Regions from separate parts of the Aminobacter sp. SR38 genome, predicted to be linked through region 1. Evidence: predicted binding sites of a transcription regulator. Region 1 holds the regulator's gene; each other region holds the start of a gene.

Region 1 (4,744 bases):
GTCGTGCTCTCGCTCAACAGCCTGTCCGCCGCCATCATCGACTATGCCGGCAACACCGTGACCGAAGAGACCCGGCGGCTTGTCACGCAGCAGATGCCTGCCGAGGCGCTGGTCGACGAATGCGTCGGAATGGTCCGGCGCCTGATCGACAGCGCCGGCGCTTCGGGCGGCGCCGTCCTACGCATCGCCATCGCCGTCCAGGGCATCACCGACGCCGCCTCGCGCAAGCTGTTGTGGTCTCCGATCACCCGATACGACGACATCCCCTTCGCCGACCGGCTGGAGCAGGAGTTCGGCGTACCTGTTTCGGTTGAGAACGACTGCAACATGATCGCCGAGGCCCTCCGCTGGCGAGATCCGGTGCGTTATCGCGACGACTTCATCGCCATCCTGCTCTCGCACGGCATCGGCATGGGCCTCGTCATCAAGGGCGAGCTGTTCACCGGCACGCAGTCGTCGGGTGCCGAGTTCGGCCACATGATCCACCGCCCGGACGGCGCGCTTTGCCGTTGCGGCCGCCGCGGCTGCATCGAGGCCTATGCCGGCAACTACGCCATCTGGCGCAACGCAAGGGTTGGCGACGAGAATGCCGAGCCGCTGGCCGACCTGTCCGACGACGACATCAGGGCCGTGGCCGATGCGGCACGTGACCATGATGGCCCCGAACGCGAGGCCTTTCGCAAGGCCGGCGAAGCCATCGGCTTTGGACTCGGCTCGATGTTTGCGCTGTTCGACCCCGCCCCCCTCGCCTTCGTCGGCGTCGGCGCAACCGCCTTCGACATCATGGAGCCACATGTGCGCGCGGCCATCGCCAAGACGGCGGGCGGGCTGCACTCGAAGGCGATCTCCTTCGACACCGAACCCAACGAGGTTCCGCTCAAACGCGAGGGCGCGATGATGCGCGCGCTGCTTGCCATTGATCAGGAGATTTTTGCCGCAGGCACGGCTCCACGCCGTGCCGGTGCCGACGTCGCCTAGCTGAGCGGAAAAGAGCCCGAAGCGGCTCAGTCCTCGCGGATGGCGTAGCCGGCACCGCGAATGGTCCGGATCACGTCAGGCATGCGGCCGTTGTTGACCGCCTTGCGCAGGCGCCCGACATGCACGTCAACGGTGCGCTCGTCGATATAGATCGTCTCGCCCCAGACATTGTCGAGCAACTGGCTGCGCGAGAACACGCGGCCCGGGTGCCGCATCATGAATTCGAGCAAGCGGAATTCGGTCGGCCCGAGCTTGATCTCGCTCTTCTTGCGGTAGACGCGGTGCGACTCGCGGTCGAGCATGATGTCGCCGACCTTGAGCACCGAGGACAGCACCTCGGGTTTGGCCCGGCGCAGCAGCGCCTTGACGCGCGCCATGAATTCCGGCGTCGAGAACGGCTTGACCAGGTAGTCGTCGGCCCCGGTCGAAAGCCCGCGCACCCTGTCGCTTTCCTCGCCCCGCGCCGTCAGCATGATGATCGGCAGGCGTTCGGTGTCGGGACGCATCCTGAGCCGGCGGCACAGTTCTATACCCGACAGCGCCGGCACCATCCAGTCGAGCACCAGCAGGTCGGGCACGTTTTCCTGGAGCCGAATCTCGGCCTCGTCGCCACGCGTGACGACCTCGACCTGATAGCCTTCGGATTCGAGATTGTAGCGAAGCAGCACGCCCAGCGGCTCTTCGTCTTCGACGACCATGACCTTGGGAGCGATCATTGGCTATACCTTGTCCTTGCGCATGGCCGCTTGTGGACCATGCGCTGATTTAACCTATGCAGCGCCCCCGCGCCAAACGCATGCGGTTGCGGAAATGCTCAGGCCGGAACCGTCGTCGTGGTCTCGTCGACCTTGGGCCGGTTCAGCGGCAGCTGCGTACCCGTCACGACGAAATAGGCGTTCTCGGCGATGTTGGTGACATGGTCGCCGATGCGCTCGAGGTTCTTGGCGCAGAACAGCAGATGCGTGCAGGCCGTGATGTTGCGCGGATCTTCCATCATGTAGGTCAGGAGTTCGCGGAACACGGCGGTGTACTGGATGTCGATCTTCTGGTCGTCGGCGCGCAGATCCTTCAGGCCCTCGGCCTGACGCGCGACATAGAGATCGACGACGCCGCGAACCTGGCCAAGCACCAGCTGCGCCATCGCATCGATCGAATGCGAGAGATTGCGCGGGGTCGGCGACTGGCCGACGGCGCCGACGCGCTTGGCAATGTTCTTGGCGAGGTCGCCGATGCGCTCGAGGTCACCCGCCATGCGGATGGCACCGACCACGGCGCGCAGGTCCTGCGCCATCGGCTGGCGCTTGGCGATCAGAGTGATCGCCGAATTGTCGAGATCGCGCTGCTTGGCGTCCATGATCGTATCGTCGGCAACGACGTTTTGCGCCAGTGCCTGGTCGGACGTGAGAAGCGCGCGGATGGCGCCGGCCACCATTGCGCCGGAAAGATCGCCCATGTCGCGGATGAGCTGGTCGACGTGCTGAAGTTCTTCGTCGAAGGACCGGACTGTATGTTCGCCCATGATTTCTTCCTCGTATCGTGTGCCGCGACGAAACCCACTCAGCCGAAGCGGCCGGTGATGTAGTCCTGCGTCCGCTTGTCGTCGGGGTTGGTGAACATCTTGTCGGTCGGGCCTTCCTCGACGAGATAGCCGAGGTGGAACATCGCCGTGCGCTGCGACACGCGCGCCGCCTGCTGCATCGAGTGCGTGACGATGACGATCGTGTAGTTCTCGCGCAGTTCGTCGATCAGCTCCTCGACCTTGGCGGTGGCGATCGGGTCGAGCGCCGAACACGGCTCGTCCATCAGGATCACCTCGGGCGAAACGGCGATGGCGCGCGCGATGCACAGGCGCTGCTGCTGGCCGCCCGACAGGCCGGTGCCCGGCTCGTTGAGGCGGTCCTTGGCTTCGTTCCACAGAGCGGCCTTCTGCAGGCTCTTCTCGACGATCACGTCGAGCTCGGCCTTGTTCTTGGCGAGACCATGGATGCGCGGGCCGTAGGCGACGTTCTCGTAGATCGACTTCGGGAACGGGTTCGGCTTCTGGAACACCATGCCGACGCGGGCACGCAGCTCGACGACGTCGATCTTGGGATCGTAGATGTCTTCGCTGTCGAGGGTGATCTTGCCGCCGACGCGGGCTGCGTCGATGGTGTCGTTCATGCGATTGAGGCAGCGCAGGAAGGTCGACTTGCCGCAGCCCGACGGGCCGATCAGCGCCGTCACCTGATTCTGGCGAACGTCGAGATCGACGCCGAACAGCGCTTGCTTCTCGCCATAGTGCACGGTCACCTTGTCGCCGCGCATCTTGATGATTTCGTTCGTTCTGGCGTTCATCTCAGCATTCACCGCGTCGTCGAGGGATTTTTCGGTCATGATGTTCATAGCAGGATGCTCCTTGTCCATGCCCTACCAGCGGCGCTCGAAGCGGCGGCGCAGGACGATGGCGACGATGTTCATGGCCATGAGGAAGATGAGAAGAATGATGATGGCGCCCGACATGCGCTCGACAAAGGCGCGTTCGGCCTCGTTCGCCCACATGTAGATCTGCACCGGAAGTGCGGTTGCGGGATCGAACGGCGTCTTGGGATAGTCGGCGACGAAGGCGACCATGCCGATCAAGAGAAGCGGTGCTGTCTCGCCGAGCGCACGCGCCAGGCCGATGATGGTGCCGGTCAGGATGCCGGGAGCGGCCAGTGGCAGGATGTGCTGGAACACCATCTGCATCTTCGAGGCGCCGAGGCCAAGCGCTGCCGAACGGATCGACGGCGGCACGGCAGCCAAGGCGGCGCGCGTCGCGATGATGATGGTCGGCAGCGTCATCAGCGTCAGCACCAGGCCGCCGACGAAGGATGCCGAACGCGGCAGGCCGAGGAAATTGATGAACACGGCCAGGCCGAGCAGACCGAAGACGATCGACGGCACGGCGGCGAGGTTGTTGATGTTGACCTCGATCAGGTCAGTGAAGCGGCTCTTCTTGGCGAATTCCTCGAGATAGATCGAGGCGGCGACGCCGATCGGCAGCGCCAGCAAAAGCACGATCACCATCATGTAGAACGAGCCGATGAGGGCTACGCCGACGCCCGACGTTTCAGGACGGCTTGATGCGCCGTAGCTGAACAGGCCGGTGTTGAAATGCTCGGCCATCACGCCTTCGGCCTTGAGCTTGTTCATCCATTCGACCTGCTGGTCCGACACCTTGCGGCGGCTTTCCGGCACGTCGAGGTCGATCTGACCCTTGAAAGCCGAGTCGAGATTGGCGGCGGCGAGGATGTCGACGTTGCGGGTCGTGCCGATGACCGACGGGTCGGCGGCGACGATCGCCCGGAGCTGGACGCGCGAGCTGTCGGACAGGAAGCCCTTGAGCTTGCGCACATCGGCCTTGTTGTTCGGGTCGATGCCGAGCTTCTCGATCAGCGCCTGCTCGGCGAGCTTGGGATAGTTCGCCGTGATCAGCACATTCGGATCGGTCGCCCGCTTGTTGGACGGGTCGATGATCTTTTCGTCGAAGTTGATCGGCAGCGTCACCGTCGTCTGCCAGAAGGCCGTGTAGCCCTTGGAAACGATCGAGGTCAGCATCACCGCCAGGAAGGCCAGGCCGATGGCGATCGCCAGCACGCCATAGAGGCGGAAGCGGCGTTCGGCGGCATAGCGCTTCTTGAGGCCGATGTCGCGGCGCGGACGGGCAGCTGACGCGGTCAGCGTGTCGAGCGAAATATCGGTCATTCGTACTGCTCCCGGTACTTCCGGACGATGTAAAGGGCGACGA
Region 2 (4,744 bases), on a different replicon from region 1:
AACTGGCATGCCTGCCTTGCCGGCGAGATAGCCGCCGGCGCCGACGATGACGGCGGCAAGCGATGCCGCAAGCGGCAGCGTCCAGCTCGAGCCGACCTTGCTTGGTGTTGCCTTCGGCTGGAAGGTCACGACGTTGTCTGTCGCAGGCTGCTGGCTTGGTTCAGCAGTTGCGTTTTCGCGCATGCGCGCCTCATCGATCATCTTCTGCACCGACTGCGTCAGCGCCTCGGGAACCGGCTCGTCGATCAGCGGCTTCAGCGCCGCTGACGCTTTGGCGCGGCTTTCCAGGAAGGTGGCGATGCGGACAATGAGCGCATCGTCGCTGCCCATAGCCTCCTCGATCGCCGCCGTGGTTTCGGCGTCGAGTTCGCCGTCGGCGAAGGCCATCAGTGTTTCGTCGTCGAAATCGCGCCTGTTCATGCCTTCCCACCTTTACCCGGTGAACGGTCGGTTGCGGCGTTTATTCCAGCCGCCTCTGCAAGATTCTTGCGGGCCCGGGCAAGCCTGCTCATCACTGTACCAATGGGGATGCCCAGCACCTCGGCCGCCTCCTTGTAGGACAGGTCTTCGACGCAGACGAGCAGCAAGACCTCGCGCTGATCGTCAACAAGCTCGTCGATTGCCACAGCCACGCTTTTCAGCGTCAGCCGGGCTTCGGCGTCATGCTCGCCGCTTACGCCGACGATGTCGTTGCGGTTGTCGATATCCTCGCGCGGCCCGGCCGTCTTGGTCCGGCGCACCTGGTCGATCCACAGGTTGCGCAGGATGCGGAACATCCAGGCATCGAAGCGGGTGCCCGCTTCGAACCGGTCCTGGCTGGCGAGCGCTCGTTCGCATGCCGCCTGCACGAGGTCGTCGGCTAGATCACGCGACCGGCACAGCGAGATGGCGAACCGACGCAGATTGGGTAGGAAAGCGATCAGCCGATCGCTGACCGAAACATCGTCACCCTTCATGCAGTCCTATCCTGTCTCTCCCGCGGAAATCGGCGAGGTGATGGAATAAACCGGTCTCCCGTCCGTTGGGCTCAAAATGCACAAATGTAGTCAAAATGATATGGGATGACGAAAGGCTTATGTGGATCGCTAACAATTGCCATCAGCGCGCCATATCGCCGGGGAAAGGACAAACCATGAAGCTGAAGCGCCCGTCAGGTTCCCTTGCGCTTGTGTTCGCGGTGGCGCTGGGCGGCGCGACCTTTGGCGCGTCCGTGGTCACTCCCATGCGGGGAGAGGTTTTCGGCGGCGGGATTGCGCTGGCCGATGACGACGATGATGATGGCGGCGGAAGCCGCTCGGAGAGCAGGGATTCCAGCTCGCCGGGAACGGGGAAGGGGCGTAATCTCTTCGATCTCTTCGGCAAGCCTGAGCCACGACGCAAGGTAGTCCGTACAGCGCCCGCGCTTGTGCGCGAGGCGCCACGGGAGATCGTGGCAATCGGCCTCGATCAGGCCTCGATCACGCGCCTGACCGCCGCGGGCTACGCCATCAGCGACCGGGCCGATGTTCCGCTCGTTGGAGCCGAAATCGTCAAGCTCACTGTTCCCAACGGCACGACGCTCGAAGCGGCGCGTGCCGAGGTAGCGGCCACGGCACCCGATGCGGTCGTCGACTTCAACCATTTCTACCGCCCCGACCAGGACCGTGCCGAAGCTTGTGGCGCGGAACAATGCCTGGCGCGCCATGTCGTCGGCTGGCCGGAGGCATCTGACATGCCGGATCGCTGCACGGCATCGACGCGGATCGGACTCATCGACACGGCGATCAATGAGGAACATCTCGCCTTTGCCGGCGGGCGGATCGAGACGATCCGACTGGCGGCTGGTGACCTGCCTGAGTCCGGGCGCCAGCACGGCACCGCGGTGGCAGCCCTTCTCGTAGGCTCGGCGGAAAGCCGAACGCCGGGCCTCGTGCCCGGCGGCGAACTCGTTGCGGTGGATGCTTTCCAGCGCAATGGCAATGACGACCGGTCCGCCGTCTACGATCTTGTGCGGGCGATCAACCTGCTGGCGGGCAAGGGGGTGCTCGTCATCAACATGAGCCTGACGGGTCCGGCTAACCTTCTGCTGGAACGAACGGTCGAAGCGGCGGCAATGCGCGACATCGTGCTGGTCGCGGCCGCCGGCAATGGCGGCCCGCGCGCCGCCCCGCTCTACCCCGGCGCCTACGAGCCTGTGATCGCCGTAACGGCGATCGACCGGCGCAAGAATCCCTACCGGCGGGCCGGAGCCGGCGATCATATCGACATCGCAGCACCCGGCGTTCAGGTCTGGACGGCGGCCTCGGTCAAGGGCGCCTCATCAAAGACCGGCACGTCCTTTGCCGCACCTTTTGTCACGGCGGCAGTGGCGATGGTCAAGGCCGCCAATCCTGAGCTCAAGGCCGGCGAGGTCGAGACGCTTTTGCGCCAGGGTGCCGAGGATCTCGGCAAGCCCGGCAAGGATCCGGTGTTTGGCTGGGGCCTGCTCAATGCGCGAACGATCTGTCGGAGCTGAGCCGCAGGCGACGCGCGAGAGGCGTCTCGTATCATACTGTTTTCATGCCGATTTGCAGGTTCCGCGCCTAGATTGAAAATAGTTTGCCGGCGATGGAATAGGTTCTCGCAACGCCCGTTTTTCCTGACGTAGCCGCTCGGCGGCGCAATTCAGGAGAACCGCAAATGCCAATCCCTTGCTCGCCTTGTCAGGCACTACGAAGGCCTTCTTCCACGACGGGGAGAGGGCAATGATCGCGCAGTTGCTACAGACGCCCTTCGCGGCCGAACTCGCTCGCTTCTGCATCAACCTGACCGGCATGTCGGCACTGCTGTTCGGCATGTATTACCGTCGCTATCGCGACAAGGAACTGGTCACCGCCGCGGCGCTATTCAACATCTTCGTCTTTGCCGTGCTGACCGTGTTGTCAACTGTCCAGTTCGGCGTCGCCGCCGGCTTCGGACTGTTCGCCATCCTGGCGCTGTTCACGCTCCGATCGGAGCCACTGTCGAAGACCGAAATGACCTACTTCTTCGGCAGCGTGGCGATTGCCGTCATCTGCTCGGTCCAGGGCACGACCTTGCCCTTCGTGGCGGTGACGGTTGCCTTGGTGCTCGTCGGTGCCTTCGTCGTTGATCATCCCCGCATGCTGCAGTCGGTCAGCGGTACCAAGGTGTCGCTCGACAAGATCAATGTCGCGCTGCTGTCGGACCCCGCTGCCATGCGCTGCGAGCTGTCCCAGCGGCTGGGCGTCGACGTGCTGTCCTACCAGGTGCTGCAGCTCGACTACATCACGGAAATGGCGAAGCTCAATGTCCATTATCGCAAGCACTGACGTGCTGATCGCAGGCGGCTTCGCGCCGATCAGCCTGAAGGCTCTGAACGGCAAGGCCGCCATGCTGGAGCGGCTGGACAACAAATATGTTGTCGACGGCACCGTGCTGATGCAGGCCGCCGGCACTTTCACCGAGGTCTTCGACATGTTGGAGATCGAAGGCCGGCGCGCCTTCACTTACGAGACCTGCTACTTCGACGACGCCGGGCGCCGCAGCTATTTCGACCACCACCAGGGCCGGCGGCAGCGGGCCAAGGTGCGCATCCGGCGCTATGTCGAGGCGGGGCTATGCTTTCTGGAAGTGAAGCTGAAGGACAAGCGCGGCATGACCGTCAAGAAGCGCCTCGACCTCGACGTCGAGAGCTTCGGCAAACTCGACGACGAGGCAGTGACCTTCATCGACAAGGTCTACCACGCGCAATACGGCCAGGCCTTCCCACATCAGCTGTCCCGTGTCCTCGACATGCGCTACCGCCGCATGACGCTGGTGGCCCGGCAGGGCGGCGAACGCATGACCATCGACACCGGTCTCGAGTTCTTTGCCGGCGGCGCGCGTCGTGCCGTCGACCCCAACCTGTTCATCCTCGAAACCAAGTCGGCAAATGGCAATGGCGTTGCCGACGGCATCCTCAGGGCGCTGCACCAGCACCCGACCAAGCGCTGCTCGAAATATTGCGTCGCCACCGCGCTGCTGAACCCCGGCACCAAGCACAACCGCTTCCTGCCGGCGCTGCGCAAGCTTGGCAGCGTGACCGATCGTCCAGCCCTGCACCAGCCAAACATCCAATAGGAGTGAGAGACATGATCAAGCACTTTACCGCCGCGCTGCTCGGCGCTTCAGCCCTCGTGCTCGCGGCCCCCGTCATGGCAGGTTCGTCCGAACTTGCAGTGCTGGACAGCAGGCCTGCTCCGGCAACCGCGCCGGACGGCCAATCGATCAACGAACTGTCCGGCCTTGCCTGGGATGCCGACGAGAAGCTGCTTTACGCCGTCTCCGACGACGGCGTGCTGCATCACTTCCGGCTCGAGATCGCGGACGGCAGGATCGCCAATCTGGAGCCCGTCCAGTCGGTGCCGTTGAGGGCAGGCGTGGCCCCACAGGTCGTCAATGCCGAGGGGCTGGCCGTCAGCAATGGCAACAACGGCAAGCAGGGCGACACCCAACTTCTCGTCGCCTTCGAGGATGGGCCGGCTATCCATCGGGTCAAGCCCGACGGCACCGTGCTCGGTGCGCTGCAACTGCCGGAAGCACTGGCCGATGCGGCAAAGTACAGCGAGGCCAACAGCCGCCTCGAAGCGGTGGCAATCGCGGGTTCGCTTGGTGTGGTCACTGCACCGGAGGAGGCGTTGCTGAGCGAGCCGGGCGACACCCACACCATCCATGGCCTCGACGGCAGGCGCTGGAGCTTCGCTACCTTCCAGCCCAAGCGCAGCAA
Region 3 (4,744 bases), 620 kb from region 1:
AGACCAGCGTGAAACCGGCGATCGGGACGATGTCGCCCCATTTGGTCGCCTCGTTGGCAAACGTATGGAACAGCGTCGAGCCGATGCCGATCGCCACCACCCACCAGCCCAGCACCTCGACGAAAGTGCCGGCATCGCGCCGCCGTGCCTCGTAGACGCCCCACAGGCCGGCGAGGAAAAAGGCGAGATTGCTGACGGCATTGAACGGCTCAGTCCACAGACCGATGTCAGTGCGCTCGCAATAGAGATCGAGATGTTGGCTGAACTGTTCCAGCATCACCTTGCCTCACCACGGCCCAATTCTACCGCCGCCAGCCAATTTTCATAACGGTAATTTGTCCCGACAGCCTGACGCAGCGGAAACTTCACTTGTTGAAAATTTCACCGCAACGTGACTTCCCGTTGAATGGCGCTTCTGCCACATATTTCAGCAACTACAAAAAGGCCGGTTTCGCTGGCTGAGGATCTGGATCGGTCATGGAGTTTCGCAGATATTTTCGGCTGGCGGCCGTGGCGCTGGCCTTTGCCGGGTTTACCGGCGCAACGCATGCCGACTCGACAGCCAAGGCACCCGTGCGCCCGCTCGGCGTCATCGAACTCTTCACCAGCCAGGGCTGCAATTCCTGCCCGCCGGCCGATGAACTGTTTGCCAAATTCGCCGCCCAGGACGACATGGTCGCGCTCGCCTATCACGTCACCTACTGGGATTATCTCGGCTGGCAGGACGAACTCGGCAGCAAGGACAACACCGACCGGCAATATGCCTATATGCGTGCCTTCGGCGCGCGCTCGGTCTACACGCCCCAGGCCGTCATCAATGGCCGCACCCATGTAAATGGCGCCAAAAGCGAGGATGTGAACGGCGCACTCGCCAACCTCGCCGAGACCGGCCAGGGCATGAATGTCGACCTCAAGGTGACCGACAATGGCGACACCTTCACCATCGAGGTCGGCGCCGCCACCGGCCCGGCCAGCCCGGCCCATGTGGTGATCGTGCATTATCAGCCGCCGCAGGTCGTCGACCTCCAGAAGGGCGAAAACAAGGGCCGCAGCGTCACCTACTGGAATGCCGTCACCGACCTGCACACCGCTGGCATGTGGCACGGCCAGACGCAACGGTTCGAGCTGCCGAAGAGCGAAGTGGAAAAGAAGGGCGGCTGCGCCGTGCTGTTGCAGGCTGTCGGCAAGGATGGCGTACCGGGCCCGATTCTCGGCGCGGCTGTCGTGCGCAAGCCGTCGAAGACGGCGCTGTAGATGCAAAAAAGCCGACGCAGGCTTGTGGCCAGACGTCGGCTTCAGATTTTGGGATCGTCGCCCTCGTCCTGAAAAGGAACCGAGGTTGGTTCGATCCGACTCTAGCCCGTGGGCGGGGGGCTTGGGGTTTACGAGCCGGTGCCGGACCGAACCGTCTCAGGCAACACGGGTAAATTCGTCGGACAATGGGGCGTCAGCGCGGATAAAAAACGGCAGGAATGTGGCGAGTCATCACCAATTCCGACAGTCTGTTTCGCAAACGTTACCGCTGCGGCAAGCTACCTTACACTCTTCATACAGGTGTTACTTGTTGCATTTCGGGTGCGAATGCGCGATTCTTTAGCCGAGGTCATGTTCTGCAAGGGAACGATTGATGACTGATCGCGGTGCTGGGGCGGAGGATGGCGAGCCATCCGCGGTTTTGATCCCGCTCCATGAGGCCCGTCGGGAGCGACAAGAACTCCCGGTGGCATTCGAGAGACGGGAACTCGACCAGATTCTCAGGCTCTATGGACGCATGGTTGCCGCCAATGAGTGGCGCGACTACGCCATCGACCATCTCAGCGACCGCGCCGTCTTTTCGGTATTTCGCCGCACCAGCGAAACGCCGCTATTCCAGATCGTCAAGGATCCCAGGCTCGCCCGCAAGCAGGGCGCCTTCTCGGTCATCGCCGCCGGCGGCCTGATCCTCAAGCGCGGCCACGAATTGGCCCGTGTGCTCGGCGTCTTCGACAAGCGCCTGAAGGTAGTGGAAGCCTAAAGTCGTCTCGACCGGTGCGCCAAGCGCGAGTTGCAGCGCATCGGGCCATGATGCCGCGATGCTTGCGCCAGAGACCGAATCCCGCTCCCCGGCCCTTTCCTCGATGCTATCAATACCGCGACTGAATGCGGAACAAGCCAATGGGCGCCAAGAAGACAGAACCGGCCGCCATTCTCATCCGGCCGGCAACCACTGACGATTCGCCGTTGCTGATGAAGGCGATCATCGGCCTTGCCGCGCATGTCGGTGAGGCTGACGGCATCGCCTGCACGGAAGACGACATCCGGCGTTTCGGCTTTGGCGAAAAGCCGGCCTTTGAAGCGGTCATCGCCGAGATCGACGGCGCTTTCGCTGGCATGTGCCTGTTCTTTCCGATCTTCTCGACCTGGTATGGTCGTCCGGGCGTCTTCGTGCAGGACCTGTTCGTCGACCAGCAATTCCGCAGCTTCGGCATCGGCGAGCGGCTATTGCGCCATGTCGCCCGGCTTTGCCGGGACAGAGGCGGCGTCTACATCAGGCTCGCGGTCGATGAGGACAATGCGCGGGCGCATCCCTTCTACACCAGGCTCGGCTTTGCCTGGACGAAGGACCAGAGGTCCTACATTGCCGGCGGACCGACATTCCAGGCGCTGAGCCAAACGACGGGGGAGCCGGAATGAAAACCTTCTATGCCGAGGAGCAGAAGCGGCACGACCCCAAGGCGTTCCTGTCGATGGGAATGCAAAAGCCCAATCCGGAACAGCCCGAACGCGTCGAGCGCCTGCTGGCGGGCTCCCGGGCGGCCGGCTCGACGATCCATCGCCCGGCCAGCTACGGCCTCACCCCGATCGCTGCGGTCCACACGCCCGAATACATCGAGTTCCTCACCCACATCTTCGAGCGCTGGCAGCGCATGGAGGGCGCTTCCGCCGAGGTCATTCCCAACGTCCATCCTTTTGCCCGCAATGGCAGCTACCCAGCGGGTGCGGCCGGCCAGGCCGGTTACCACATGGCCGACACCGCCTGCCCGATCTCGGCAGAGACCTTCGACAGCGCCTGCTGGAGCGCATGGAGTGCCGTCGCCGCCACAGAGGCGGTGATGTCGGGTGAACCGGCGGCCTACGCGCTGTGCCGCCCGCCCGGCCATCATGCCTTTGCCGACGTCGCCGGCGGCTTCTGCTTCTTCAACAATTCGGCCATTGCCGCGCAGCGGCTGCGGGCGACCGCCTCGCGCGTCGCCATCCTCGATGTCGACCTTCATCACGGCAACGGCACGCAAGGCATCTTTTACGCGAGACCGGACGTGCTGACAGTGTCGCTGCACGCCGATCCGAGCCGCTTCTACCCGTTCTTCTGGGGCCATGCCGACGAGCGCGGCGAGGCTACCGGTCTCGGCTACAACCTCAACCTGCCCTTGGCGCGCAAGTCGGGCGATACCGAGTTCCTGGAGGCGCTCGGCCACGCCGTCAGCCGCATCCGGGCCTTTGCGCCCGACGCGCTTGTCGTGGCACTCGGGCTCGATGCCTTCGAAGGCGACCCGTTCGGCGGCTTGTCGGTGACGACATCGGGCTTTGCGCGCATTGCCGAGGCGATTGCCCAGCTAAGGTTGCCGACTGTCATCGTCCAGGAGGGCGGCTATCTCTGTGACGCGCTCGGCGACAACCTGACCGCCTTCCTCACCGGTTTTTCCGGCGCGAACTAGTTAGCGCGCCGCGCGAATGCTCCAGGCGCGGTAGAACAACAGCAGCGCATAGGCGAGCATCAGGATCATGGCGATGCGCAGCAGCGTTTCAGCGCTTGAAAGCGGCACGAACATCAGCGCCAGGCCAAAGGCGGCATAGACCGCGCCGCCGACAAGTGTCGGCCACAGCCGCGTCTGCCGCTCGCTATCGAGAAAGCTCGACGCCATCTCGATCAGGCCGACGAGCAGCGCCAGCAGGCCGACGATCCATGTCAGCGCCGACAAGGTGAACACGCTGGTCAACAGGCCGCTGGCGACGACGATCGCGCCCGCGGCGATCGACAACAGGTTGCGGACCAGCCCGAGCGTCTGGCCGGTCGTGCGTGGCGGCGAGCGGTCGAGCGTCACCAGGCCCAAAATGCCGTCGACGAGCAACAGCCCGCCGCCGACCAGCACCAGCAATTGCACCGCCTGGGACGGATAGAAGAAGGCGACCAATGCCGCCGCCGCGATCAGAACTCCCCGCAACGCGGTCAGCGTTGCGTCGAACCGCTTGGTCTTGCCCTCTGCCATGCCCCTGCTCCTGCTTAGACTGAGACAATCATTTGTCGAAGAAATGCGCGCGGTTCGCAACCGTGATGCTGTGATAGCCTTCCCGCGGCGGACAGCTCGCGGGCAGCGCGTACACCGCGACCAGATGCGCGTACCGCGTGAACAAAAGCCTGCTTAGATTAGGAATTTCTTTCATCTTTCGGGAGGAGACTTAGCCACGGCCTGACCAGACAGTCTTGGCGGGCATGGGGGCGTGGCAATGTTCAAGGTCATTTCCTGTCTTGCTTACGAGCATGACTATTCGTTCGTCGTGGTCGCCGCGATCGTCTGTATTGCCGGCGCGGCCATGACTATTCGGCTTTTCGAGCGTGCCTCTCGTCTCTCGGCCAGTGCCCGCTCCTCTTGGATCGTGCTTTCCGGCATCGCCTGCGGCGCCGCGATCTGGACCACACATTTCGTTGCCATGCTTGGCTTCCAACTGCCGTTCGAGGCAGCCTTCGACCCGCTTCTGACCATCG
Region 4 (4,744 bases), 2.4 Mb from region 1:
GCCGACGATCAGCGTGACGTTGCGCAGGTGCCGCTCAAAACGGCCTTCCAGGCCGCAGATCATGGCATCGGCATCGCCGCGCTTCAGCGCGATGGCCGCGATGACCGTGTTGTTGGTGCGCACCATGGTGCGCGCCGCCTCGGGCGTGATGCCCTGGCGGCCGCCGAGGTCGATCAGGTGGTCGACATAGTGACGGTAGCGTGGATCATCCTCGGGATTGATGATGTCGAAGTCGACAGCCGGCCGGATGCGCAGACCGTAGCGCTTGATGCGGACCTCGATGACATGCGGACGCCCGATCAGGATCGGCTTGGCCAGCCCTTCCTCCAGCACCACCTGGGCGGCGCGCAGCACGCGCTCGTCTTCGCCGTCGGCGTAGATGACACGCTTGGATGTTGCCTGCTTGGCGTTGGAGAAGATCGGCTTCATCACCAGGCCGGAGCGGAAGACGAAGCGGCTGAGCTTGTCGACATAGGCGTTGAAGTCGGCGATCGGCCGGGTCGCCACGCCGGTTTCGCAGGCCGCCTTGGCAACGGCAGGCGCGATCCTGAGGATCAGCCTGGGGTCGAAGGGCGAGGGGATCAGGAAGTCGGGGCCGAAGGTCGGCGTCTCGCCGGAATAGGCGCGCGCCGCGACATCGGACGGTTCTTCGCGCGCGAGCGCAGCAATTGCGCGCACGGCAGCCATCTTCATTTCTTCATTGATGGCACGCGCGCCGCAATCGAGCGCGCCGCGGAAGATGTAGGGGAAGCACAGGACGTTGTTGACCTGGTTCGGGAAATCAGAGCGTCCGGTGCAGATCATCGCGTCGGGACGGGCGGCGCGCGCCACTTCCGGCATGATCTCGGGATTCGGGTTGGCCAGCGCCAGGATCAGCGGCTTGTCCGCCATCTCCGACAGCAGTTCCGGCTTCAGCACACCGGCTGCCGACAGGCCGAGGAAGACGTCTGCGCCGCCGATGACATCAGCCAGGACGCGCGCGTTGGTGTCCTTGACGTATGGGTCCTTCCAGCGGTCCATCTCCTCGACGCGGCCCTTGTGGGCGACGCCGAAACGGTCGGTGACCCAGATGTTCTCGACCTTGGCGCCGAGGGACACCAGCAGGTTGAGGCAGGCGAGTGCCGCGGCACCAGCGCCCGAGGTGACGATCTTGACGTCCTCGATTTTCTTGCCGGCGAGTTCCAGGCCGTTGAGAACGGCGGCCGCGACGATGATCGCGGTGCCGTGCTGGTCGTCATGGAAGACCGGGATGCGCATCTTGGCTTTGAGCTGCTCCTCGACTTCGAAGCACTCTGGGGCCTTGATGTCCTCGAGGTTGATGCCGCCGAAGGTCGGCTCGAGCGCCGCGATCGTGCTCACCATCTGCCCGATCTCGGGCGCGTCGATCTCGATGTCGAAAACGTCGATGCCGGCGAATTTCTTGAACAGAACGGCCTTGCCTTCCATCACCGGCTTGGATGCCAGCGGGCCGATATTGCCGAGACCGAGCACGGCTGTGCCATTGGAAATCACGGCGACCAGATTGGCGCGGCCGGTATAGTCGGCGGCGGTCTCGGGATCATCCTTGATGGCGAGACAAGGGGCGGCGACGCCGGGCGAATAGGCCAGCGCCAGGTCGCGCTGGTTGCCGAGAGGCTTGGTCGCCTGAATCTCGAGCTTGCCGGGAATGGGGTGCTTGTGGAAGAAGAGCGCGGCCTGATCCAGATCGGACAGTGCTTCCTTCTTCTTGTCTTCCCCAGCCATGTCCCGCTCCTTCAGAATCCAACAGCAAAGGCCGTTATTAGCACGGCCAGCACGATTTTCGAGGCTTCAACGGCCAAATGGACGTTGAATCACTTTCAAGCGCCGGAACTGCAATCATTCCAGCGACTTGCGGGTGGCGGTTGAGAGATTGATTCGGTCTTTTGTGAGGCTTGGCTGAAACAGCGCGTCCTTGCGACGCGCTGTTGGCTGCCTTTGGGATAGGTTCGTGCCGCCGTGAGCCTAGAATGAGCTCACGTAAAGCCCGCCGTCGACAGGAATGTTCTGGCCGGTCATGTAGCCTGCATGGGTCGAGCACAGGAAGGCGCAGATCTGGCCGAATTCTTCCGGCGTACCGAGGCGGCCGGCTGGTATGCCGGCGCTGAGGCGGGCGCGGCGCGCAGCACCTTCCGCCGGATCCTCGATGCTGCCGGGCTCGTGCGGGCCGCGCAGGCGGTCGGTGTCGAGCTTGCCGGGCAGCATGTTGTTGATGGTGACGTTGCGGTCGGCGACAGTGCGCGCAACGCCTGCCAGGAAGGCTGTCAGGCCGGCGCGGGCGCCGGAGGACAGGTCGAGGCCGGGGATGGGCGTGTAGACCGACAACGAGGTGATGTTAACGATGCGGCCGAAGCCACGCGCCGCCATGCCGTCGATGACAGCTTTGATCAACTCGATAGGCGTGACCATGTTGTTGGTGACGCCGGCAAGGATCTTCTCGCGGTCGAGCTCTCGGAAGTCACGGTAGGGCGGACCGCCATTGTTGTTGACCAGAATGTCGGGGTCAGGGCAGGCGGCGAGCAGGGTCTTCTGGATCGCCGGATCGGAGATGTCGCCGACGATTTCGGTGACCCGCACGCCGTAGCGTTGACGAATTTCGGTTGCCGTGCGGCTCAGGATGACGGCGTCGCGGCCGTTGAGGAACAGCTCACAGCCGGCTTCGGCCAGCGCCATCGCGCAGCCCTTGCCGAGTCCCTTGCTCGAGGCGCAGACGATTGCCTTCTTCCCGCTGATGCCGAGATCCATGATCGTTCTCCTGTCGGTGATGACCCAGCCTAGAACTGCCCGGCCAAAGCCGCAACCGTCATACGGCTGTTGCATGAATCTGGGCATAGCCACGGCAAAAGCAACGGGTCGATTGCCATGTCCGGCACGAGCACACGCAATTTTCGCACGCTGTTCATCTCAGATGTGCATCTGGGATCGAAGGGAGCGAAGGCCGATTTCCTGATCGACTTCCTGCGTCACCACGAGGCCGAGAAGATCTTCCTCGTCGGCGATATCGTCGATGGTTGGCGCCTGCGCCGGTCCTGGCATTGGCCGCAGACGCACAACGACGTCGTCCAGAAATTGCTGCGCCAGGCGCGCAAGGGCACCGAAATCACCTACATCGCCGGCAATCATGACGAGTTCGCCCGCAATTTCCAGGGCGTGCATTTCGGCGGCATCGTCGTTGCCGATCGGGCCATCCACGAGGCGGCCGACGGCAAGCGTTTCCTGGTCATCCATGGCGATCAGTTCGACGCAGTGGTGCAGAACGCCCGCTGGCTCGCCTATCTCGGCGACTTCGCCTATGACGCGGCGATGGCGATGAACCGGCTGGTGGCGCGCTTCCGCCGCACCTTCGGTCTGCCTTACTGGTCGTTTTCGTCCTGGGCCAAGGTCCGGGTCAAGAAGGCCGTCAACTTCATCGGCGCCTTCCAGGACGTGCTGACCGACGAGGCGCGGCGTTCGGACGTGGACGGCGTCATCTGCGGCCACATCCACCATCCGACGATCGAGAATTTCGACGGCATCCAGTACATCAACACCGGCGACTGGGTCGAAAACTGCACGGCGGTCGCCGAGGATTTTGATGGCAGCTTCGTCATCCTGCACTGGCCGCACGTGCTGGCGGGCAAGCTGGTCAACGAACCCTTCGTGCCGATGGTCGTCGATCAGCGCGCCGACAAAGCAGCCGCCTGAACGGAACGACATCGATGTGCAGCTCCAGATATGCCTCGCGCCCATGGCGGGATGGACCAGGTCATGCGGCAATTGCCGCGCCGCGCGTTGCCGAGACGCTGCTAAGACGGGCACGGCGGCTCGGCGCGCACCACTTGCCGATGGAAGCGCAGGCCATGCCGCGCCTTGGCCGATAAGGCCGTGGCAGCTGGCCCAAGCTTTGGGTAAATGCTCGGCCCCGTTGGCTTTCGTGGCGTGGCCGCCCATGGTAAGGGATCAGGCAAATCGGTGAGGCTTGGTTGGTTCGGGTCGCGCCCGGACACGCTTACCCACCATGACATTACCGCCACTCACGCCAGAGCAGCAGGTCAAGCCACGACGCTTTGAACTGCGAATCTCCCTGCTTTTCGCAGCACTTTTCGTGCCGATGGGCGTGCATCTGCCGTATTTTCCGCTGTGGCTCGAAGCCAAGGGATTCGATCCCGAGCAGATCGCCATCGTGCTGTCGGCGCCAATGTTCCTGCGCGTCATCACAACTCCATTGATCGCGGCCATGGCCGATCGTGCCAAGGACCGCGCCAACGTCTTCATCTTCCTGGCTGCATCGTCCTTGCTTCTGTCGCTCGGCTATTTCCTCGAGCCGACCTACCTCATCGTCTTGGCCGTCTCGCTGGCGCTGGCGGTGGTGTGGACCCCGCATTCGCCGATAGCCGATTCGCTTGCGCTCTCAGGTGTCCGCCGCTTCGGATCGGACTATGCCGCCATGCGCATCTGGGGGTCGATCGCCTTCCTCGCCGGCAGCCTTGGCGCAGGCTTCATCCTGTCGCTGACCGGTGCGGACGCGGTGCCGGCGATCATCTCGATCGGCCTGCTCGGCTGCTTCCTGATGTCGTTCATCTCGCCGCGCCTTGGCCGACCGCGCAAGGCTTCACCGCTCTCGGCGACCGACATGCAGGCGGCGCCAAAGCTGTTCAACCGCTATTTCCTGCTGATGGCCGGCGGCACCGGCGTCATCATCGGCAGCCACGGCTTTCTCTATGGCTTCGTGTCGATCTATTGGAAG

Evidence for each region. Region 1 encodes PhoB, which activates phosphate uptake and scavenging genes when phosphate is short. Its sites were predicted from a motif close to TGTCATNNANCTGTCAT; they were not measured.
Region 2: a site for PhoB is predicted at 2,524-2,540, ahead of IG197_RS30145 (DUF4956 domain-containing protein). Genes of this name have one in related genera too.
Region 3: a site for PhoB is predicted at 1,545-1,561, ahead of IG197_RS15465 (DUF2794 domain-containing protein). Genes of this name have one in related genera too.
Region 4: a site for PhoB is predicted at 2,820-2,836, ahead of IG197_RS02790 (UDP-2,3-diacylglucosamine diphosphatase). Genes of this name have one in related genera too.

Annotation. Positions count from the first base shown of each region.
Region 1 covers NZ_CP062112.1:3,788,458-3,793,201, reverse strand. The annotation lists gene IG197_RS18600 (ROK family protein) at 1-978, shown strand, start outside; gene phoB (phosphate regulon transcriptional regulator PhoB) at 1,005-1,694, opposite strand; gene phoU (phosphate signaling complex protein PhoU) at 1,793-2,497, opposite strand; gene pstB (phosphate ABC transporter ATP-binding protein PstB) at 2,536-3,360, opposite strand; gene pstA (phosphate ABC transporter permease PstA) at 3,385-4,701, opposite strand; gene pstC (phosphate ABC transporter permease subunit PstC) at 4,698-4,744, opposite strand, start outside.
Region 2 covers NZ_CP062113.1:495,390-500,133, reverse strand. The annotation lists gene IG197_RS30160 (anti-sigma factor) at 1-420, opposite strand, end outside; gene IG197_RS30155 (RNA polymerase sigma factor) at 417-956, opposite strand; gene IG197_RS30150 (S8 family serine peptidase) at 1,133-2,494, shown strand; gene IG197_RS30145 (DUF4956 domain-containing protein) at 2,724-3,308, shown strand; gene IG197_RS30140 (polyphosphate polymerase domain-containing protein) at 3,286-4,098, shown strand; gene IG197_RS30135 (esterase-like activity of phytase family protein) at 4,110-4,744, shown strand, end outside.
Region 3 covers NZ_CP062112.1:3,169,324-3,174,067, reverse strand. The annotation lists gene IG197_RS15475 (ceramidase domain-containing protein) at 1-277, opposite strand, end outside; gene IG197_RS15470 (thioredoxin family protein) at 478-1,254, shown strand; gene IG197_RS15465 (DUF2794 domain-containing protein) at 1,628-2,014, shown strand; gene IG197_RS15460 (GNAT family N-acetyltransferase) at 2,155-2,673, shown strand; gene IG197_RS15455 (histone deacetylase family protein) at 2,670-3,695, shown strand; gene IG197_RS15450 (DUF308 domain-containing protein) at 3,696-4,247, opposite strand; gene IG197_RS15445 (bifunctional diguanylate cyclase/phosphodiesterase) at 4,486-4,744, shown strand, end outside.
Region 4 covers NZ_CP062112.1:562,360-567,103, reverse strand. The annotation lists gene IG197_RS02800 (NADP-dependent malic enzyme) at 1-1,743, opposite strand, end outside; gene IG197_RS02795 (SDR family oxidoreductase) at 1,984-2,763, opposite strand; gene IG197_RS02790 (UDP-2,3-diacylglucosamine diphosphatase) at 2,881-3,702, shown strand; gene IG197_RS02785 (MFS transporter) at 4,016-4,744, shown strand, end outside.